DNA from 3 places in the Desulfomicrobium norvegicum genome. Region 2 is predicted to be linked to each of the others. Evidence: riboswitches for the same ligand, from Rfam matches in the RefSeq annotation. Region 2 holds a riboswitch; each other region holds the start of a gene.

What was found. Region 2 has a riboswitch for thiamine pyrophosphate ahead of thiM (hydroxyethylthiazole kinase). Riboswitches for the same ligand answer to the same signal wherever they lie in the genome.
Region 1: linked by a shared signal. The riboswitch ahead of thiS (sulfur carrier protein ThiS) and the one ahead of thiM (hydroxyethylthiazole kinase) in region 2 are both predicted to bind thiamine pyrophosphate.
Region 3: linked by a shared signal. The riboswitch ahead of thiC (phosphomethylpyrimidine synthase ThiC) and the one ahead of thiM (hydroxyethylthiazole kinase) in region 2 are both predicted to bind thiamine pyrophosphate.

What each region holds. Positions count from the first base shown of each region.
Region 1 is NZ_FOTO01000020.1:13,248-20,721, forward strand. It holds gene BMZ24_RS18395 (hydantoinase/oxoprolinase family protein) at 1-1,278, shown strand, start outside; gene BMZ24_RS18400 (histone deacetylase family protein) at 1,290-2,597, shown strand; TPP riboswitch at 3,739-3,840, shown strand; gene thiS (sulfur carrier protein ThiS) at 3,924-4,124, shown strand; gene BMZ24_RS18410 (thiazole synthase) at 4,184-4,975, shown strand; gene thiH (2-iminoacetate synthase ThiH) at 4,972-6,078, shown strand; gene thiF (sulfur carrier protein ThiS adenylyltransferase ThiF) at 6,075-6,698, shown strand; gene thiE (thiamine phosphate synthase) at 6,695-7,345, shown strand.
Region 2 is NZ_FOTO01000007.1:126,126-133,599, forward strand. It holds gene siaB (biofilm regulation protein kinase SiaB) at 1-71, shown strand, start outside; gene siaC (biofilm regulation phosphoprotein SiaC) at 99-476, shown strand; gene siaD (biofilm regulation diguanylate cyclase SiaD) at 473-1,267, shown strand; TPP riboswitch at 1,305-1,396, shown strand; gene thiM (hydroxyethylthiazole kinase) at 1,464-2,279, shown strand; gene thiE (thiamine phosphate synthase) at 2,272-2,907, shown strand; gene thiD (bifunctional hydroxymethylpyrimidine kinase/phosphomethylpyrimidine kinase) at 2,904-3,719, shown strand; gene BMZ24_RS11920 (ABC transporter ATP-binding protein) at 3,722-4,483, shown strand; gene BMZ24_RS11925 (ABC transporter permease) at 4,480-5,229, shown strand; gene BMZ24_RS11930 (ABC transporter substrate-binding protein) at 5,675-6,610, shown strand; gene BMZ24_RS11935 (APC family permease) at 6,716-7,474, opposite strand, start outside.
Region 3 is NZ_FOTO01000001.1:44,470-51,943, reverse strand. It holds gene BMZ24_RS00225 (protein adenylyltransferase SelO) at 1-552, opposite strand, end outside; gene BMZ24_RS00220 (chemotaxis protein CheX) at 817-1,275, opposite strand; gene BMZ24_RS00215 (PA2779 family protein) at 1,795-2,193, shown strand; gene BMZ24_RS00210 (cysteine peptidase family C39 domain-containing protein) at 2,243-2,725, shown strand; gene BMZ24_RS00205 (tetratricopeptide repeat protein) at 2,729-3,289, shown strand; TPP riboswitch at 3,335-3,428, shown strand; gene thiC (phosphomethylpyrimidine synthase ThiC) at 3,492-4,781, shown strand; gene BMZ24_RS00195 (cation-translocating P-type ATPase) at 5,008-7,474, shown strand, end outside.

The DNA.
Region 1 (7,474 bases), on a different contig from region 2:
GAAGAGGGCATCCGCGTCTACGGAGTGGTGGGCAAATTCTGCACGCGCAATCCCGAACAGGAAACGGCCATGGCCGAGGCCCTCGCCCCGCAAGCCGATTTCGTGACCCAGGGGCACCGCGTATCCGAATCCCTCAATTTCGGACGGCGCATCAGCACCGTCTATTACAACTCGGCCGTCTGGCGCACCTTCAACGCCTTTGCCGACGCGCTTGAGCAGAGCCTCAAAGACCTGGACATCCAGGCCGACATCAACATCGTGAAAGCCGACGGCGGGACCATGCCCCTGAAGCTGGCCCGGGAGATCCCGGTGCAGTCCATCTTCTCCGGGCCTGCCGCCTCGGTCATGGGCATCCTCAGCACCTCGCCGGTGCAGGAGGACGCGCTGATCCTCGACATCGGCGGCACCACCACGGACATGGCCGTGCTCCTGGACGGCGTCCCGCTCCTGGAGCGCGACGGCATCTCCATCGGCGAACACCCCACCCTGGTGCGGGCGCTAAAAGTCGAATCCATCGGCATCGGCGGCGACTCGTTCATCAGCTCCCGCGACGGCCAACTGCGGGTCGGACCGGATCGCCACGGCCCGTGCATGGCTGCCGGCGGACCCGCCCCGGCGCTCATGGACGCCATGAACGTCCTCGGACACGCCTCTTTCGGCGACCGGGAGCGCTCGGCCAAGGGCATCAAGGAAGTGGCCATGACCCAGGGCCTGTCCGCCCGTGAATGCGCCGAACAGGCCGTCAGCCTGGCCATGGACATCCTCAAGAAAAAGGTTGCGGCTTTCCTGGCGGCCATCAATGCCCGCCCGGTCTACACCATCCAGGAAATTCTGGAGGACCGGATCGTGCGTCCCAAGAGCATCCTGGTCATCGGCGGTCCGGCCGTGGCCATGGTCCCGCTCCTGGAAGAAGCCTTCGGCCTGCCCGTGGTGGCCCCGCAGCACGCGGAAGTGGCCAACGCCATCGGCGCATGCCTGACCCGGCCGACCCAGTCCCTGGTCCTGACCGTGGACACCTCGCGCGGCAGCTTCACCGTGCCGGGCCTTGGCATCCACAAGACCGTCAAGCGCACCTACACCCTTGAAGAGGCCGTGCACGACGCCACCACCATGTTGCGGGCCGAGCTGGACCGTCAGGGCATTCCCGCAGAAGAAGGCGATATCCAGGTCATCCAGGCCGATGCCTTCAACATGGTCGAGGGGCACTACACCATCGGCCGTAACATCCGTGTCCGCTGTCAGATGCGACCCGGCGTCACCACCATCCTGGCATCCTGAACGGAGGGACCATGCTCACCGCACAATCAAGCCTCGGCATCATTTTCTTCCCGGCCTTCGACTGGGCCATCTCCCCCACCCACCCCGAACGGGAGGAGCGACTGCTCTACACCCAGGACCAGTTCCGGGAAGAGGGCATCTTCGACATCGAGGGCATCCGCGAATACCGCCCCCTCGTGGCCGAGGAAAAAGACATCATGCGCGCCCATTTCTGCTTTCCCAGCGTGAAGTCCGTCTGCACGGATTCGCATTTCATCTCGGCCGGCGGAGTCATCCGCGCGGCCCAGCTGGTCATGCAAAAGGAACGGCAACGCGCCTTCGCGGTGGTCCGGCCTCCCGGGCACCACGCCATGCGCACGGTCCACGGCAGCCGCGGCTTCTGCAACATCAACATCGAAGCGGTCATGATCGAATGGATCCGTGAGAACTACGGCAACCTGCGCGTGGCCATCATCGACACGGACTGCCACCACGGCGACGGCACCCAGGACATCTACTGGCATGACCCGGACGTGCTCTTCATCTCGCTGCATCAGGACGGCCGCACCATCTATCCCGGCACGGGCTTCCCCTCGGAATCCGGCGGCCCCAAGGCCCTGGGCCGGACCATCAACGTGCCCATGCCCCCGCGCACCTCGGATGAAGGCTATCTCATGACCGTGGAGAGGATCGTCATGCCCATCCTCGATCACTTCAAACCCGACCTGATCATCAACTCCGCCGGGCAGGACAACCACTTCTCCGACCCCATCACCAACATGAACTTCACGGCCCAAGGCTACGCCAAGCTCACCCAGATGCTCAAACCAGACATCGCGGTGCTCGAAGGCGGATACGCCATCAAGGGCGCGCTGCCCTACGTCAACCTGGGCATCAGTCTGGCGCTGGCCGGAGTGGATTTCTCCGCCGTGCAGGAACCCGATCTGGACCGGGAGAAGATTCGCGAACAAAAATCCACCATCGACTATCTCGAAGCCCTGTGCGACCAGCTGCCGGAAGTCTACTTCAACCCCAGGCCCTCGGAGGCCGTGCGCGAGGGCGGATATTTCACGCGCCGCCGCTCCATCTACTACGACACGGACGACATCACCGAGACCCAGGTCGAGCGTCTCAAGGACTGTCCGCACTGCCCGGGACTTCTCATCATCGAGAGCGAAACCGCCAAAACGCCCAAATCCCTGGGACTGCACGTGCCGGTTCAGGGCTGCGACATGTGCAGCCAGGAAGCCGAGGAGCGTTTCGCCAAATCCCGCCAGGCAGGCTTCGCCCACGCCCAGCTCTCCGACCGCGTGACCAAAAGATACGAATACGCCAAATAAAAGGCGCCGGGCAGAGGGCTCCCCTCTGCCCGGCCCCCCTTCCAAACGACGCCGATCATGCCCTGAATCCATCCCCCTGCCTTCTGATTTCATTTACTTTCAAACAGCCAACATAAGGATGGATTCCCGCCTTCGCGGGAATGACTATTTTTTGCTGCGATAGATTGAATCCTGGACGGCGACATCAAGAACAGACAGGCAACAGCAGGATGGATTCCCGCCTTCGCGGGAATGACTATTTTTTGCTGCGACAGATTGAATCCTGGTCGGCGACATCAAGAACAGACAGGCAACAGCAGGATGGATTCCCGCCTTCGCGGGAATGACTACTTTTTGTTGCGACAGATTGAATCCTGGACGGTGACATCAAAACAGACAGGCAACAGCAGGATGGATTCCCGCCTTCGCGGGAATGACTACTTTTTGCTGCGACAGATTGAATCCTGGACGGCGACATCAAAACAGACAGGCAACAGCAGGATGGATTCCCGCCTTCGCGGGAATGACTACTTTTGCTGCGACAAATTGAATCCTGGTCGGCGACATCAAGAACGCTCATTAACGCATCAACTCAACTATTCGAAATAAAAGAAGAAATAACTACCTTCACAACACAACGACGAAGCCTCGAACGTCCGGCAGCGTTGCGGGGTGTTTTGGGCAAGGGCCGGCGACTGTCTGACCGATCCAGGCATCGTTTGTTCAGCCGTCGCGTGTCGTCCAGAGCGCGATCCACTTTTCAGGGGGGGCGACGGCTGAACTCTACGAGGCCAAAGAGGAAGTCTTTGCCTTCACAACGCAACGACGGAGCCTCGAACGTCCGGCAGCGTTGCGGGGTGTTTTGGGCAAGGGTCGGCGACTGTCTGACCGATCCAGGCATCGTTTGTTCAGCCGTCGCGTGTCGTCCGGAGCGCGAGCCGCTGTCCAGAGGGGCGACGGCTGAACTCTACGAGGCCGGAGAGGGAGTTTCGGCGGCCCTTGCCCAAAACACCCCGCAACGCTCACTCGGTGACCTGACCTGTCTTCGCAACCCGCTTCATCATCGCAAACCACCTCATCATCGCAAATCACCTCATCATCGCAAATCACCTCATCCTCATCCTCACCTTTACAACCCCGCCCGATCCACATAATGCTACCCATCACAAGCTGGGGGAGCCCGATGGGCTGAGAGGGAACACGTTCCCGACCCTTACGACCTGACGCAGATCATGCTGCCGTAGGGAAGCTGGTTCCGGAAAACACCCATTCATCGAACCGCGCCCCATCCGGCGCGGTTTTCTTTTTGCGCTCCGCCCGGCCTGCAACAAAAACGCGGAGGCACCCATGCACATCATCGTCAACGGACGCACCCAGGACATAAAAACCGGCCAGACCCTGCACGGTCTGATCCTGTCCATGAATCTCGATCCTGCCGTGGTCGTGGCCGAACTGAACCAGAGCATCGTGCCCGGCGACAAATTCGCCGCCACCAGCCTGTGCGACGGCGACCGGCTCGAACTGCTGAGCTTTGTCGGCGGCGGCTGATCCTGCCCCGGCAATGACGACCAGACACCTTTCCCACACCGCAAACAGCGAGAATCACCATGGAACATACCGATATTTTTGAAATCGGCGGCAAGCGCCTGAGCAGCCGCCTGTTCACCGGCACGGGCAAGTACGGCAACGACGCGCTCATCGCGCCCGTGTGCGAAGCCTCCGGCTCCGAGGTCATCACCGTGGCCCTGCGCCGCGTGGACCTGGACGGCAAGACGGACAACGTCATGAAGCACATCCCCTCCCACATGACCCTGCTGCCCAACACCTCCGGGGCGCGCAACGCCGACGAGGCCGTGCGCATCGCCCGTCTGGCCCGGGCCATGGGCTGCGGGGACTGGATCAAGATCGAGGTCATTTCCGACAACCGCTACCTGCTGCCCGACGGATACGAGACCGCCAAGGCCACGGAAACTCTGGCCAGGGAAGGCTTCGTGGTCCTGCCGTACATGAATCCCGATCTCTACGTGGCCCGCTCCCTGGCCGATGCCGGGGCGGCGGCGATCATGCCGCTGGGGGCGCCCATCGGCACCAACCGGGGCCTTCGGACCGAAGAGATGATCCGCATCCTCATCGAGGAGATGGAGCTGCCCATCATCGTCGACGCAGGCATCGGCGCTCCCAGCCAAGCCTGCCGGGCCATGGAGATGGGGGCGGCGGCCTGTCTGGTCAACACGGCCATCGCCACGGCCGCTGATCCCGTGCTCATGGGCCGGGCCTTCGGACGGGCGGTGACGGCCGGACGCGAAGCCTGGCTGGCCGGGCCCGGGGCGGTCGCCACCCTGGCCCAGGCCTCCTCGCCCCTGACCGGATTTCTGGACCGGACGGAAGGCGCGTCATGAGCTTTCTGTCCGAAGCCCTTCGTCTGGGCCAGACTCCCCTGCATCTCGAAACCGTGAGCGGGGATGACGTGCGCCGTGCCGTGGACCTCCCGCGCGTCGATGCATCCGCATTCGCGGCCCTGCTCTCCCCGGCCGCGGACGAGCACCTGGAGAGCATGGCCGCCCGCGCCCACGCGCTGACCCTGAGCCATTTCGGCCGCACGGTGAGTCTGTTCACCCCGCTTTACGTCTCCAACCATTGCGCCAACCACTGCCGCTATTGCGGGTTCGCGGCCCCAAACAGCATTCCGCGCAGCCAGCTCAGCCTGGACGAGGTCCGGGCCGAGGGCGAGGCCATCGCCGCCACGGGGTTAAGGCACCTGCTCCTCTTGACCGGAGAGGCCCCGCGCAAGGCGGGCGTTGCGTATCTGGAAGCCTGCGTGCAGGTGCTGCGCCCCCTGTTTCCCTCCATATCCGTGGAGGTCTACCCCATGGAAACGGCGGATTACGCGCGCCTGACCCGGGCGGGCGTGGACGGGCTGACGGTTTTCCAGGAAACCTATGACCCGGTCCTTTACGCCGAGCTGCACCCGGCCGGACCCAAGCGGGACTATGCGTTTCGGCTGAACACTCCGCAGCGTGGAGCCGAGGCGGGCATGCGCGTGGTCAACATCGGGGCGCTCCTTGGTCTGACCGACTGGCGGCAGGAAATTTACGCCGTCGGCCTGCATGCGGCCTGGCTGCAAAAACGCTATCCCGGCGTGGACATCGCCGTGTCCCTGCCGCGCATGCGCCCCCATGCAGGAGCGTTTCAACCGGCGTGCATCGTTTCCGACCGGGAGCTGGTGCAGGCCATGACCGCCCTGCGCATCTTCCTGCCGCGCCTGTCCATCACCATCTCCACCCGCGAGGCTCCGAGCTTTCGCGACAACATTCTGCCGCTGGGCGTGACACGCATGTCGGCAGGGGTCAGCACCGCCGTGGGCGGACACGCCAAACCCGCAAAGACCGGTCAGTTCGAGATCTCCGACCCGCGCAGCGTGGCCGAGATCGAGGCCATGCTGCGTTCACGCGGATATCAGGCCGTATTCAAGGACTGGGAACCCATCGAGGCCAGCGCGTGAACACCTTTGAACACGGCCTGAAGCGTTATCTGGACGAGGGCTTCCTTTCCTTCCTGCGTTCCGTGCGGATCGGGATCATCGGCGCCGGAGGCCTTGGCTCCAACTGCGCCGTGCACCTCGTGCGCAGCGGATTCACGGACCTTGTCCTGGCCGATGCGGACGAGGTGGAGCCTTCCAACCTCAACCGCCAGCATTTCACGCTGGCCCAGGTCGGCCGCCCCAAGGTCGAGGCCCTGCGCGACAACCTCATGGCCATCAATCCGGCGGCCAGGATCGAGGCCCTTCATCTGCATGTGAACGCCCGGAACATGACCGGCCTTTTTGGATCCTGCGACGCCGTGGTCGAGGCCGTGGACGATCCGCGCACCAAGAAGCTCATCGTCGAGACCATGACCCAGACGGGCCGGCTCGTGGTCGGGGCGTCGGGGCTCGGGGGATTCGGCCGCGCCGGGAGCATGACTGTCCGGGCCGTGCGGCCGGGCCTCGTCATTGTCGGGGACCACGTGACGGCCTGCGACATCCCGAATCCGCCCATGTCTCCCTGTGTGGGCATGGCCGCGGCCATGCAGGCCGACGTGATTCTGAACCATTTTCACACCATATATAAGGAAAAGGCATGAACGGACGCGAACTTGTGACCCGGCTGATGCATGAAGGCGGCCTGTACGGGCTGACCGCTGAGAAATTCTCCCTGGGACGGCGCAACGCGGACGTTGTCCGGACCATGCTGGACGGCGGGATACGCATCATCCAATACCGCGAGAAGACGAAAAAAATGGGACTCAAGTACGAGGAATGCCTTCAGCTGCGCGCCATGACCCGCGAGGCCGGCGCGGCCTTCATCGTCAACGACGACATCGATCTGGCCCTGCTGACGGGAGCCGACGGAGTGCACGTGGGCCAGGAAGACCTGCCGGTCGAGGCCGTGCGCGCCCTGGTGGGCGAGGGCATGGCCGTCGGCCTCTCGACCCATTCCCCGGAACAGGCCCGTGCCGCAGTATCACGAGGCGCGGATTACATAGGTGTCGGGCCGATCTTCGCGACCCGGACCAAGGAGGATGTCTGCGCGCCCGTGGGCTTTGACTATCTGGACTTCGTCGCGCGCAATATCGATCTGCCTTTTGTCGCCATCGGCGGAATCAAGGAGCACAACATCAAGGAAGTGGCCAACCACGGTGCCCGGTGCATGGCCCTGGTCACCGAGATCACCGCCGCCGAGGACATCCGGGGCAAGATCGCCGCGCTGACGAACATTCTTTGCCCCTGACGCCGCGCAGGAAAAAAAAGGACGCGACGGCGATACGGTCCAAAGCATCCCGGCGACGGCATACGGTTCACGTATGACGGGCTTTCTTTCTTGATATCGGTTCCGTGTTGAGCGTAAGAAATACCCGCA
Region 2 (7,474 bases):
GCCCCCTGGCTGTCACGGTGCGCGACATCGACGAGACGCGAAGCTTCCTGAGCCTGCGCGTCGTACTGTAGAAAGACTCAAAAAAGTACGAGAAGAACATGAACAATCTAGATATCGCCCAAACACCCAGCACTCCGATGGTCCGCGCCGACAACGAGCAGGGACGTGTCTTCATGGCCGGAGATTCATACCCCGAGAATCCCTTTGAATTCTTTCAGCCGATCATCGACTGGATCGACGATTTTCTGAAGAATGACGACCGCCCCCTCGCCTTCGACCTGGAGCTGATCTATCTCAACACCAGCAGCATCCGGGCCATGATGGACATCTTCGACCGCCTGGAGGAATCCCACCAGAGCGGGCGACCGGTCAGCGTCGCATGGAACTATGATCCGGACAACGAACGCGTCGGCGAACTGGCCGAGGAATTCAAGGAAGACTGCACCTTTCCCTTCACCATCGCCCCGAGGTCATGATCATGCCGCAGTGTCCGCCTGAAGACAGTCTAGAGCGGAGCATCGAGGCCATTCTTGGCGCTGAAACGCCTCCGGAAGGATGGAAGGAAGCGCTTGGCATGCTCTTTGAGCGCTACCTCGACCAGCAGCGCCTGCTGGACCGGCTGACCCACATCGCGGACCGTTTTCAGGCCGCCGAACGCGAGCGCAGCCAGGGCTATCTGGCCAGTTACGAAAAGAAAGTCCGGCAGCTGGAAAAAATCGTGCGCATCAGCGACCAGTACCAGACCATGCTGCATCAGCTCAAGGAGCGTCTGGAGCACGCCTCCAACTATGACTCCCTGACAGGCCTGCCCAACCGCCGCTACATGACCGTGCGCCTGGACGAGGCCGCTTCCCGGGCAACGCGAAAACCAGAAGGCGGATTCGCCGTCATGATCGCCGACCTCGACCATTTCAAGGAGGTAAACGACAACTTCGGACACGCCGCCGGGGATCAGCTGCTGCAGGCCGTGGCCCGGGCCCTGGAACTTTCCCTGCGTGAATACGACATGTGCGCGCGCTGGGGCGGAGAGGAATTTCTGTTCCTCTTCCCGGCCTGCGACGCAGTCAGCGCCCCGGTCGTGGCGGAACGACTGCGCCAGGCCGTGACCGGAGCACAAAGAATCCGCGACGAAATTCCCGCCCCGACGGTCAGCATCGGCTTCACGATTCACAGGCCCGGCGAACCCGTGGACACGACCCTGCTGCGCGCGGACCAGGCCCTTTACAAGGCCAAGGACGCCGGGCGGAACTGCGTCGCCGGGGAGTGAGCTTGACAGCCAAACGCGCTTGTCCTAGCCAGAAATCAGTTTTTGCAGGGGTGGCGAGGAGCCTGAGATGATACCCGTTGAACCTGATCTGGATCATGCCAGCGAAGGGAATTGCAAGACTTGAGGCCATGACCGGCCAATCCCCCCATTCCTCGCCCCTGCTGCCCCAAATATCAACAGCAGTGCGAGGTGCACCGTGTCCGATCCAGCCCGCAAGGCCGCAGACAACCTGCGCGCCCTTAGACAAAACAAACCGCTTGTTCACAACATCACCAATTTCGTGGTCATGAACTACACCGCCAACGCCCTTCTGGCCTGCGGCGCGTCTCCGGTCATGGCCCACGCCGAAAACGAAGTCGAAGAGATGGTCGCCTACGCCGGGGCGCTGGTACTGAACATAGGCACGCTGACCGATGTCTGGGTGGCGGCCATGCTCAAGGCTGGACGCAGGGCCACGGCGCTCGGCAAGCCCATCATCCTCGACCCGGTGGGGTCTGGAGCGACGACCCTGCGCACCGAGGCCGCGAAATCCATCCTGGCCTGGACAAAGGTCAGCGTGGTGCGCGGCAACGCCTCCGAGATCCTGTCCCTGGCTGGACAGAACGCAACCACCAAGGGCGTTGACTCCACGGACTCCATCGAGGACGCAGCCAAGGCCGCCGGGGCCCTGGCCCGCGAACTGGGCACCACCCTGGCCATCACCGGGCCCACCGATCTGGTCACCGACGGACGGCGCACGCTGGTCATCGAGGGCGGGCACTCGCTCATGCCCTGCGTCACGGGCACGGGCTGCTCGGCCACGGCCCTGGTCGGCGCCTTCCACGCGGTGGACCCCGATCCCGTCTCCGCCGCCGCCTCTGCCCTGGCCTTCCTGGGACTGGCCGGAGAGAGGGCGGGCACGCAGGCCTCCGGCCCCGGCTCCTTTCAGATCCATCTCCTGGACGCTCTCTTCAATCTGACGCCCGAGGACCTGGCCAAGGAATGCCGCATCCACGAGGAACACCATGCCTGATCTGTCCCTGTACCTGGTCACGGACAGGAGGCTGTCCCTTGGCCGCTCCACCGCGGACATCGTCCGCGCCGCCGTGACCGGGGGAGTGACCTGCGTGCAGCTGCGGGAAAAGCGCTGCGCGACCCGCGAATTCGTGGCCGAAGCGCGGGCCGTGCGTGAATTGCTGGCCGGAACCGGCGTCCCGCTCATCATCAACGACCGCATCGACGTGGCCCTGGCCGTGGGCGCCGACGGCGTGCACCTGGGCCAGACCGACATGCTCATCGCCGACGCCCGGCGCCTGACGGGTCCGGGCATGCTCATCGGCATCTCGGCCGAGTGCGTGGAGGACGCCCTGCGCGCCGAAGCCGAGGGTGCGGACTACGTGGGCGTGAGCCCCGTCTTCTCCACCCCGACCAAGACCGACACGGCCCCGGCGCTGGGCCTTGAGGGCGTGGCCGCCATCCGCGCGGCCGTGTCCCTGCCCCTGGTCGGCATCGGCGGCATCGGCCCGGGCAACGCGGCCGAGGTCATCCGGGCAGGGTGTGACGGCATCGCCGTGGTCTCGGCCATCGTCTCGGCCCCAGATCCAAGAGAGGCTGCCTCCCGCCTCAGAACCATCATCCGTGCAGCCAAGGAGCTTTCATGAACCAGCGCAAATATCACCGCGTACTGACCATCGCCGGGTCCGACAGCGGGGGCGGGGCCGGAATCCAGGCCGACCTCAAGACCATCGCGGCCCACGGCTGCTATGGGGCCAGCGTCATCACCGCCCTGACCGCCCAGAACACCCTGGGCGTGACCGGCATCCACGCCGTGCCCGTCGAATTCGTGGCCGCGCAGATGGACGCGGTGCTTGGCGACATCGGGGCTGACGCGGTCAAGATCGGCATGCTCTTCTCCCCGGAACTGATCCGCACCGTGGCCAGGGGGCTGGCCAGACACGGGGTGGGGATCATCGTGCTCGACCCGGTCATGGTCGCCCAGAGCGGGGACAAGCTTTTGCAGGACGAAGCCATCGACGCCCTGAAATCGGAGCTCATCCCCATGGCCACGCTCATCACACCCAACCTGCCCGAAGCCTCGGTGCTGCTCGGCCGGGACATAGCCACGCAGGCGGCGGCCATGGAAGCGCTGACGGACCTCGCGGCCATGGGCCGGGGGAGCGTGCTGGTCAAGGGTGGGCATCTGGAGTCGGGCGACAGCGACGACATCCTGTACATCGGCCATGAAAAGCGCGTCGTGACCCTGCCGGGCGTGCGCATCCAGACCCGCAACAACCACGGCACGGGCTGTACCCTGTCCTCGGCCATCGCCTCGAACCTGGCCAGGGGCGAAGACATGGAAACGGCCGTGCGCAACGCCAAGGAATACATCAGCGAAGCCATCCGGGCCGGAGCCGCCTACGTCATCGGCCAGGGACACGGGCCGGTGCATCACTTCCACCGGTTCTTCGTATAGCCGTGTACGCTCCCGCCACCGCGCAGGCCGCACCAGGCATCGCCCTTGAAGGCATCTCCCTCGATTTCGAGGGCCGACCGCTGTTCGCGGACCTGAGCCTGACCCTCGGGGGCGGACGGACGACCTGCATCCTGGGGCCGAGCGGATGCGGCAAATCGACCCTCCTGAAGCTCATGGCCGGTGCTCCAAACCTCGACTTCTCCGGGCAGGTCCGTTTTGGCTCCGGCGGGACAGGCTCGACACAGGTGGCCTGGATGAGCCAGAACGACCTGCTCCTGCCCTGGCTGACCCTGCGGGACAACGTCCTGCTCGGAGCCAGGCTCCGGGGCGAACTCTCGCCCGAAAAGCGGGCCAGGGCCCTGGAACTGATCCACGAGGCGGGCCTGGCCGGATACGAGGACAAGCTGCCCGAGGCCCTGTCCGGAGGCATGCGTCAGCGCGGGGCGCTCCTGCGCACCCTCATGGAAGAGCGCCCCGTCATCCTCATGGACGAGCCCTTCTCCGCCCTGGACGCCCTGACCCGCGTGCGGCTGCAGAACCTTTCAGCGCGCCTGACCAAGGGCGCGACCGTGGTGCTGGTCACCCATGATCCCATGGAGGCCCTGCGCCTGGGCCACGACATCATCGTGCTCGGGGGCACGCCGGTGCGGGTGCTCGAAACCATTGAGCCCGCCGGTCCGCCCCCGCGCGAGGCCGGAAGTTCCGAAGTGACCGGCCTGTACGCGGGGCTGCTGAGAAGGCTGATGAACGGGGAGGCGGCATGAACTTCTTGCGTCCCTTCATTCTTGCCGTCGGCTTTGTGATCATGTGGCAGGTTCTGGTCATCCTGACCGGTGCTCCGACGTACATCCTGCCCGGCCCCCTGCCTGTCGCCACGGCCCTGATCGAAAAGTTTCCGCTGCTCCTCTCGCATCTGGGCACGACCCTGGCCGAGATCCTGCTTGGTCTGGCCCTGGGCACGGTCCTTGGAAGCAGCGCGGCCCTGGTCATGATCCTCTCGCCGCTGCTGAAGCGCTGGATGCTGCCCGTCCTGGTGATCAGCCAGGCCATCCCGGTCTTCGCCCTGGCTCCCATCCTGGTGCTGTGGCTCGGCTACGGCATGGCCTCCAAGGTAGCCATGGCGGTGCTGATCATCTTCTTCCCGGTGGCGTCGTCCTTTTACTCGGGCATGCAGCGCACCGAACCCGACCTGCTGGAGATGGCCCGCATCATGGGCGCAAGGCCCCTGGCCGTGCTGCGCACCATCATCATCCCCTCGGCCCTGCCCGCCTTCGCGGCCGGGCTGCGCGTGGCAACGGCCGTGGCGCCCATCGGAGCCGTGGTCGGGGAATGGGTCGGGTCCAGCGCGGGCCTTGGCTTCTACATGCTCCACGCCAACGCCCGCATGCAGATCGACGTCATGTTCGCGGCCCTGACCGTTCTGGCGGGCACGTCCTTGACGCTCTATTTCATAATCGACCGGCTGCTGGCCAGGCTGGTTTTCTGGCAGCCAAGACATGGGATGCAATGAAGACAAATGCTCACGCATGGGACATCCCCGCGCAGGCGGGGATTTGTGCCTTCCTGGCCCTGGTGAAGATGGATTCCCGCCTGCGCGGGAATGACCCTGATAAGGGCGCAAAACCTTGGTGCCGTAGCATGAAAACAAAAAATCCGCCGTGTTTTGCTCCCACCGCTGCCCAGCGAGTCGGATCGCTCCGGGCGGGGGCCGGCAACTGTCTGACTGAGCCAGGCATCGTTTGTTTTCCCGTCGCGGCCGCCCAAAGCGCTGTCCGATGTCCGGCAGGAGCGACGGGAAAACATTACGAGGCCAGCGAAGGAGTTTTGGCGGCCCCCGCCCGGAGCGATCCGACTCGCGTGCGCACTGCTACCAACCCTCCCCGACCATGACAATCCGACTCAAATCCGCATTACCGCAAACCTTTTCACATTCTCCAAACCATAAGGATACCCACATGAAAAAAATCGCCTTTATCCTCGTAACCCTCCTCCTCTGCGCCACCCAGGCCCAGGCCGAAAAGCTGACCGTGCTGCTGGACTGGTTCGTCAACCCCGACCACGCGCCCCTTTACGTGGCCCTGGAGAAAGGCTTCTTCAAGGAACACGGCCTTGAAGTGGAAATCATCGCCCCTTCCAACCCCAACGACCCACCCAAGCTCGTGGCCGCCGGGAAGGCCGACATTGCCGTATCCTACCAGCATCAGCACCAGATGCAGGTGGCGGAAGGTCTGCCCCTGACACGCATCGCCACTCTGGTGGCCACGCCGCTCAATTCCCTGGTCGTGCTTGAGGACGGCCCCATCAAGTCCATCGCCGACCTGAAGGGCAAGACCGTCGGCTATTCCGTGGGCGGGTTCGAGACCGCGCTTTTGAAAGTGATGCTCGAAAAGGAAGGTCTGACCATGGCCGACGTCAAGCTGGTCAACGTCAATTTCTCCCTGTCCCCGTCGCTGTTCACGGGTCAGACCGACGCGGTCATCGGCGCGTTCCGCAACTTCGAGCTGAACCAGATGGATATCGAAGGACGCCCTGGACGGGCCTTTTTCGTGGAGGAATACGGGGTTCCGGCCTATGATGAACTGATCCTCGTGGCGGCCGCCGCGAAGGTGGCGGACCCCAAGCTGCGCGCCTTTGTCGATGCCTTGGAGGAAGGGGTGCAGTACCTGATCAATCATCCCGAGGAGAGCTGGAAGCTCTTCGTCTCCGGCGAGCGTTCCAGCCTGGACGACGAACTGAACCGCCGCGCCTGGCGGGACACCCTGCCCCGCTTCGCCCTGCGCCCTGGAGCTCTCGACAACAAGCGCTACACACGTTTCGCGGAGTTTCTGATGCGCGAAGAGATCGTGACCAATGTGCCCGAGCTTGACACATGGGCGGTGGAATTGCGCTAAGCGAACCGACAAGCCCTATCCCGAATAAACGAAGCCGGGCGGCAGCTTGATCGCTGCCGCCCGGCTTCGTTTATTGACAGGGCAGGAAAATCCCGGACAAGGCGTCTAAAACTCGCGCTCCCGCGAAAAGAAAGCACCGCCCAGCATGATCACGCCGAAGATGACAAGGTACGCCACAACGGCCATGCCGTGCGAGAAGCAGGCGGCGAACATCATGAACAGACTGCCGAATACGGCCAGAGAGGGCATGATGTAGCGCTTGAACACCGAAAGATCGGCTTCCTTTTTCATGAACACCAGGAAAATCGGGATATAAAGGGCATAGATCGTGACGATCGGAAGTTCCGAGGGATCAAAGCAGAAAAATCCGAACCACGGTTTGGTGAGGTTCGCACCGTAGAAATACACCAGCCAGAATGCGGACAGCAGCACCCCCAGCACGGCGGAGTTGGTGGGCATGTTCGTGGCGTTGTCGATCTGCCTGTACATGAACGGGCGCGGGCCCTGGTTTCTGGCGGAGATGGAGTAGATACCGCGGGTACATCCGAGCATCAGGCCATTCAAGGTGCCAAGGCAGGAAATGATGACGAAGACGAAGATGAGCGTTCCGCCAAGGCTTGAAAAGACGGTTTCAAAGGCCAGCTTCGCGCCTTCCTGACCGCCTTCCATGAGGGTCTGGTTGGTGACCGCGCCCGCCAGGCCGACGTAGTACAGTATGTACACGACCATGACCGTGAAGGTGCCCACCATCAGGGCCAGGGGGAGATTCCTTTTGGAATCCCTGAGTTCCGCGTTGATGCTGGTGGCGATGATCCAGCCTTCGTAGGCAAAGGACGTGGCCACGACGGCGGTGAACACCGCGAT
Region 3 (7,474 bases), on a different contig from region 2:
CGCCACGCGGGTCAGGACGGCTCCCGCCAGGGTTGTTTCGCGGTGTACGGGTTCGCCGGTGGTGGCCACGGCGAGGCTGCGCGTGGTCGGGATTCCAAGGGCGTGCATGGCCTCGCTGATGACGTATTCGCGGAGCATGGGCCCAAGGGCCGCGCGTCCATCGCCCCGGCGGGAAAATGGGGTCTGGCCCGAGCCCTTGAGCTGGATGTCGAAGCGCTCGCCCTTGGCGGTGACATGTTCGCCAAGGAGAATGGCGCGGCCGTCGCCGAGCATGGTGAAATGTCCGAACTGATGCCCCGCGTAGGCCTGGGCAATGGGGTCCGCTCCTGCGGGGAGGCTGTTTCCGGCAAAAACGGCGGCCCCTTCCGGACCGTCGAGGCTGTCCGCATCAAGGCCCAGGGACGACGCCAGTTCGCGGTTCAGGAGGGCAAGGCCCGGCTTTTTTACAGCCACAGGCTTTTGACGCACGAAAAGTGATTCGGGCAGACGGGTGTAGGTATTGTCGAAATTCCAGCCTTGTCCGGCGAGTGGATTTTGATCTTGAGAAGACATGGCGCTCCAGTGGGGTTGGATGCAAAAAAGGGATGCTTTTGAGAGTGATTACTGTTTTTGTATTCGAACCGCAATGACGGCATGGCGATACCAATCGGCAGGGCTTTCGAGAGATCGCTTTCGGGACGGCGGAGTTCGGGAGGAAGCGGTCGGAGGATGGCAGTCGGGGCGTAAATCGGCTGTCCAGCCTCTTTCGGGCTGGAGCGTGCCTAGCGCCATTGGTGTGACGATGCCTCTGCCTTTGTGACTACGATGCGGGTCGTTCTAGTCGAAGCAGAATTCGAGGGTGAACTTTCCAGCCTGACAGGAAAAGGGGATGGCGATGGCCCGCGCCGAGGTCCGGTATGATATTGAGTGGTTGTCTCCCATGATGACCGACGGTGTGGAGCCTTGCAGTTTAAAGCCCAGATCGACCAGGCCGACCCGTGCATGGCCGGAGATCATGTTCGTGATTTCGCCCATGGCGTCCTGCACGTCCTGCACGACATCCTCGATGGCGTCGCCGAGCATTTGCCGGACTATGTAAACGGCCGTGTTCTTGTCGAAAGAGATGCAGAAAGTCCCTTTTTTGTCGCCGGTGATGCCGATCAACGCGGAAACACAGCCGCAGGCAATCTTGTCTTTTTTCACATAGGGCGGGCCAGCCACGACCTCAAGAGCCGCAGTGGCGGAGAGTACATGCTTGGTTGCGCTTATGAAAGGTTTGGCCAAATTGGGGCTCATTGAACACTCCTTGGGTGGTTTGAGAATAGAAAGCGCTTTTTGCAGGATGCATCGCGTTCTATTTCAACCAAAGGTCCTTTTTCACTTTTGTGCAAAAACAAATGCTGTAGTTTTTAAATCTAAAGTCTTAATACTGGTGAATGTCAATAGGTCTATGTGTAAGACATTTGAAATGTAACACGCCAAGTCACGATGCAGGATAAATCTTTGTCATACGTCGTTCCGGTTCGTTGCTAAATTCTTTGAAGTTCATGATTGGCCGATTTGAACGCAACGACGTCAAGCGAATTTTTGTATGCGGTCCCTCGCGTTCGTCCATGTCGTGCAAGCCGGATGTTCGCGATGTCGTCCATTTCGGCATGCAGCGGGGCTTGCGCATGGAAGCGGTTTGACTATCAAGCCTCGGACGCTGTAAGAAGCGGTTACTTTTCCCAAAGGATTGCTCCGTCTGACAGATGTCGCCGGTGTGCGCCGGGAAGTAGTGGAGCTTGTGACCGTAATTTCATGGAGGCTTGAAGCATGAATCGACAAAAATGGTTTTTCAACACGCGCGTGTGCTGGCCGATTCTGGTCGCTTATCTCTTTATCGCGTTCATTCCGTCCAACGCCGATGCCTTTCTGGCGCAAAGCCGCCTGTCTTCGGGCGAGATCGTGTCCGAGCGCAGCGCCGACATCGCTTCCATCCAGAGCGCCCTGGAGAACAAGGTCGTGACCCAGCGGCTGGCTGACTACGGCCTGACTCCGGAAGAGGTGGACGCCAAGCTCGGTTCGCTTTCCGACGAGCAGCTGCATCAGCTGGCCGGTCTCTCCGGCGACGTGGGCGGCGGCATTCTCGGGGCGGTCATCGCGGTCCTGCTGGTCATTTTGCTGGTCGTGCTCATCCTGCACATAAGCGACAAGCGCATTGTCATCAGCTAGAGCGCTTTGCCCGCTGCTCCTGATTCTGGTGTTCTCCTGTGCGGGGTGTATGCAGCGCCCCGCCTTTCAGCCGGTTCAGGACTCTTTTCCCCGTGCGGTGCGTCTACAGGTTCCGTTCGTTCCCCAGACCAAGGTCAATGACTGCGGACCGGCGGCCCTGGCCTCGGTGCTGGCTTTTCACGGCAGGAATGTTGCGCTGGATGAAGTGACGCGCCGCGTCTTCACCCCGGGCCTTGAGCGATCGCTGCTTCCCGACATGGAGAACCATGCCCGGTCCCTGGGTTTCACGACCCGATCCGGGCGCGGCGACCTGGACATGGTCCGAGCAATGATCGACTCTGGAGGGCCGGTCATCCTCATGCTCGACATGGGCACGAAGATGTTCAGCCAGGGGCATTACGTGGTTGTCTATGGATACGATTCCGCCGGGCTGCTCATGCACATTGGTACCAGCGGGGACATGTTCCTGCTCGACCGCGAGCTGCTCGACCGCTGGGAACGCATGAACCGACTATATCTGTTTCTGGAGTGAACCGTGCGCCTTGCATGCTGTCTTGTCCTTTGCCTCGCCTTTGCCCTGGGCGGCTGCGCCACGCCCAGGATTGTCGTGCTCTCCGATCCGCTGGATGCCAGGGAGCACAATGATCTGGGGGCCTCCTACGAGGCCTCCGGAGAACTTGATCTGGCCCTCGGGGCCTACGAAACCGCGGCCGCCAGGGACCGCTCCTGGGATCAGCCGCTCATCAATCTGGGCAACGTGCACGCGGCCCTGGGTGATTGGAAAGAAGCCGCGGCCAGTTACCGGCAGGCCCTGAAGCGAAATCCAGAAAATCCTGAAGCCATGAACAATCTGGCCTTTGCCCAGACAAATCTGGGGCAGGAGCGGGACGCTCTGAAATGGTCCGCCCAGGCTCTGAAGATCGAGCCCGGCAACGTGCTTTTCAAGAGCACCCGGGCGCTGGTCCTGTCCCGAACTGGCGAGAAAGCCGAGGCCTTGAGGCTTTTGGACGAGGCCGTGCGGGATTTGCCGGGCGAGGACCCGCTACGCGAAGAAATAATCGCCCTGCGCCACCGGATCGCAGGGTTCGCACCTTGAAAGATCCCGCCGTTGACCTTGGGTTTGGAACCGACTAAGCACCACGACAGAAGTTAGGGGTGGCTCGCATGAGTCTGAGATTATACCCTTTGAACCTGATCTGGATAATTCCAGCGTAGGAAAACGAAAAAACATGGTGACGCTCGTGCGGCCGTTTTCCTTTGCTGGAGAACGGCTTTTTTCATTTTCAACCGAGGTCAACATGACACAGTCGAGTTTAGCCCGAGAGGGAACGATTACCCCTGAAATGCGGGTAGTGGCGGAGAAGGAGAGTCTGGATCCTGAAATCATCCGTGAGGGCGTTGCGCAGGGGCGGATCGTCATTCCAAAAAACGTGGGGCGGACTTTTTCCGTCGAGGGGATTGGCGCGGGCCTGAAAACCAAGGTCAACGCCAACATCGGTACATCCGGAGTGCAGGGTGCGCTGGACATTGAGTTGGCCAAGCTAGACGTCGCGGTCAGGGCCGGAGCGCACAGCGTCATGGACCTGTCCACGGGCCGCGATCTGATGACCACCAGGCGTGCGATCCTGCATCATTCGCCGGTCATGGTCGGGGCCGTTCCTCTGTATGCGGTGGCCGCCGATCTGGTCGATGCCGGACACTCAATAGAAGCCATGACCGCCTCCTTGCTGCTCGAATCCATCGAGGCGCAGTGCGCGGAGGGGCTTGATTACATCACCGTGCACTGCGGTGTGACCCGCCAGGCCGTGGCCAGGACGCATGGGCAGGATCGGGTGGCCGGGATCGTCAGCCGGGGCGGGGCGCTCCTGGCGGCCTGGATGGAACGCAACAACCGTGAAAATCCGTTGCTGGAGGAATTCGACAGACTCCTCGACATCGCGTTCCGCTTCGATGTCACCCTGAGCCTGGGTGACGGACTGCGCCCCGGAGCGGTCAGCGACGCCACGGACTCCGCGCAGATCCAGGAGCTGCTGGTCATCGGGGAACTGGGCAGGCGGGCCAGGGCCAGAGGTGTCCAGGTCATGATCGAGGGGCCGGGACACATGCCCCTGAATCAGATCGCGGGCAATGTCATGCTGCAAAAGCGCATCTGCGACGGCGCGCCCTTTTATGTGCTGGGCCCTTTGACCACGGACATAGCGCCTGGGTACGACCACATCACCGCCGCCATCGGAGGGGCTGTCGCGGCGGCCGCGGGTGCGGATTTTCTGTGCTATGTGACTCCCGCCGAGCATCTCTGCCTGCCTGACATGGACGATGTGCATCAGGGCGTGATCAGTACGCTCATCGCGGCGCATTCCGGTGATATCGCCAAGGGCGTTCAAGGCGCCATGGACAGGGACCGCGCTTTGTCCGTTTGCCGCAAGGAACTGGACTGGGAAGGCATGTTCGCGGCGGCCCTGGATAAAGATCTGCCCCGGCGCCGCTGGGAGGAAAACCGCGCCAGCGAAGGAAAGACCTGCACCATGTGCGGCAAGCTCTGCGCCATGGATGCCCACAATTCCCTGCGTCGGGGATGCCCTTCCTGAATGACGGACCGCAATATCCGGCCCGTCGCCGTATTTTGACGAGGCGGCAGGCACGGAGGTTCGCAATGCGCCCCGATCCCCCTTTAGGGTAACCAAGGATCGGGGCGCATTGCCTTGAGCGTTCTCCGGCGTTACCGTGAAGGGGATTTCACAAACAGCGCTCTTGCAACCGATCCCTCCTCAGCAGGCGTGCGCCGGCTGCGGAGGGTCCGACAGGAAAGAGAACATGACCGATTTCCCCGGCAATGAACACAGAACCTGGCACGCGCTTCCTGTCTCGGAAGTCCTGGTCGCCCTGGATTCAAGGGCCGAGGGCCTTGCGACCGCCCAGGCCCGCCATCGCCTGTCCGCCTGCGGGCCCAACGAGATCAGTGCCTCCGCGGGAGTCAGCCCGTGGCGGTTGCTTCTGGCCCAGTTCAGGAGCCTCATCGTCTGGATTCTCGTGGTTGCCGCCGTTGTTTCCGGGATGCTCGGGGAGGCCGTGGACGCGTTCGCCATCCTGGCCATTGTCGTGCTCAACGCGGCCATGGGCTTCTATCAGGAGTATAACGCCGAAAAGTCCATCGCGGCCCTGCGCAGGATGGCCGCGCCCCAGGCCAAGGTGCTGCGCGACGGGCGCGTGACCGCCGTCGCGGCGGCCAAAGTCGTTCCCGGGGATGTGCTCGCCCTGGAAGCCGGCGACCTGGTGGCCGCTGACGCCCGCCTTTTCGCATCAACGGCCTTCTCGTGCGTCGAGTCGGCCCTGACCGGGGAGTCCGACGCCGTGGACAAGGACGCCAGGGCGGCCTGCGCATGCGAGACACTGCTGGCGGACCGTTTGAACATGATTTTCATGGGCACGAGCGTGGCCACGGGCACGGCCAGGGCCGTGGTCACGGCCACGGGCATGGGCACGGAACTGGGCCGCATCGCGCAGCTCATCGAGACGGGGGAGGAGGACACGCCGCTGCAGAAGAAGCTCGACGCCTTCGGCCGCGTGCTGATCTGGGCGACTCTGGGCATCGTGGCGCTGCTGTTCCTGCTGGGGTACCTGCGCGGCAGCGCGCCTTTCGAGCTTTTTCTGGGCGCCGTCAGCCTGGCCGTCGCGGCCGTGCCCGAGGGCCTGCCCGCCGTGGTCACGGTGGCCCTGGCCCTGGGCGTCTCGCGCATGGCCCGCCGCCGCGCCCTGGTGCGCAGCCTGCCCGCCGTCGAGACGCTGGGTTCGACCACGGTCATCTGCACGGACAAGACCGGCACCCTGACGGCCGGGGAGATGACCGTGCGGGCCCTGTACGCCGCCGGGCAGGCTTTCGAGGTCACGGGCGAGGGCTACGCGCCGGATGGCGAGGTGCTGGCGGGCGGGGGAGCCCCGGATGACCGGCAGCGGGAAGTTTTGCTGGAACTGTCCTCGGTCCTGCTGGGCTGCAACAACGCCCGCCTGGCCGAGAAGGACGGGACGTGGAGCGCGGTGGGCGACCCCACCGAAGCCGCCATGCTGGCGGCCGGGGCCAAGGCCGGCGGCGATCCGGACGGTTTTGACGCCGCCATGCCGCGCGTGCACGAGATCCCCTTCGACTCCGACCGCAAGCTGAGCACCGTTGTCCGCCGCATGCCGGACGGAACGGCCCGCGCCCTGGTCAACGGCGCGCCCGACGTGCTCCTGGAGCGCTGCACGCGCATCCTTGCCCCCGAGGGAGTTCGCCCCATGACCGACGGGGACCGCCGCAACATCGCCGCACAAAACGCAGCCATGGCCGGCCAGGCTCTGCGTGTCCTGGGCTCCGCCCGCCGCGATCTGGATGAAGCCGACCTCTCCGGCGTTCTCGCCCGGGACTGCGCCGTCCCCGCCTCCCGTCCATCGGGTTCGTCACCCCATGTGTCCAACCCCATCGAGCAGGGCCTGACCTTCATCGGCCTCTGCGGCATGTACGACCCGCCGCGCCCGGAAGCCGGGGAAGCCGTGGCCAGATGCCGGGCGGCAGGCATCCGCGTGGTCATGATCACCGGCGACCATCCGCACACGGCGGCCGCCATCGCCCGTGAACTGGGCATTTCTGCCGAAGGTCAGGCCGTGTCAGGGGCAGAGCTGAATGCCATGAGCGACGGGGAACTTGCCCGGCGTGTCACGGGCATCGACGTCTATGCCCGGGTCACGGCCGAGCACAAGCTGCGCGTCATCCGCGCCTGGAAGGAGGGCGGAGCCGTGGTGGCCATGACCGGGGACGGCGTCAACGACGCTCCGGCCGTCAAGGGCGCGGACATCGGCATCGCCATGGGCCGCAGCGGCACCGAGGTCACGCGGCAGGCCTCGGACATGGTCATCACCGACGACAATTTCGCCACCATCGTGGACGCCGTGGAGGAGGGCCGGGGCATCTTCGACAACATCCGCAAGACCCTGCAGTATCTCCTGGCGGGCAACACCGGCGAACTGCTGCTCATGGCGGTCTGCGTCATCATCGGCCTGCCCGTGCCGCTGCTGCCCATCCATCTGCTGTGGATCAACCTTGTCACCGACGGCCTGCCCGCCCTCTGCCTGGCCACGGACCCCATCGACCCCGAGGTCATGCAGCGCCGCCCCCGCTCCCGGACAGAGGGCATCACGGACGGCGGCTTCCTGGGCAGCATGTTCCTGACGGGAGTGCTGACCGCCTCGGCAGCCTTCGCGGCCTACCTCCTCGCCCTGCACGGGGGCAGCGTGGAAACGGCCCGGT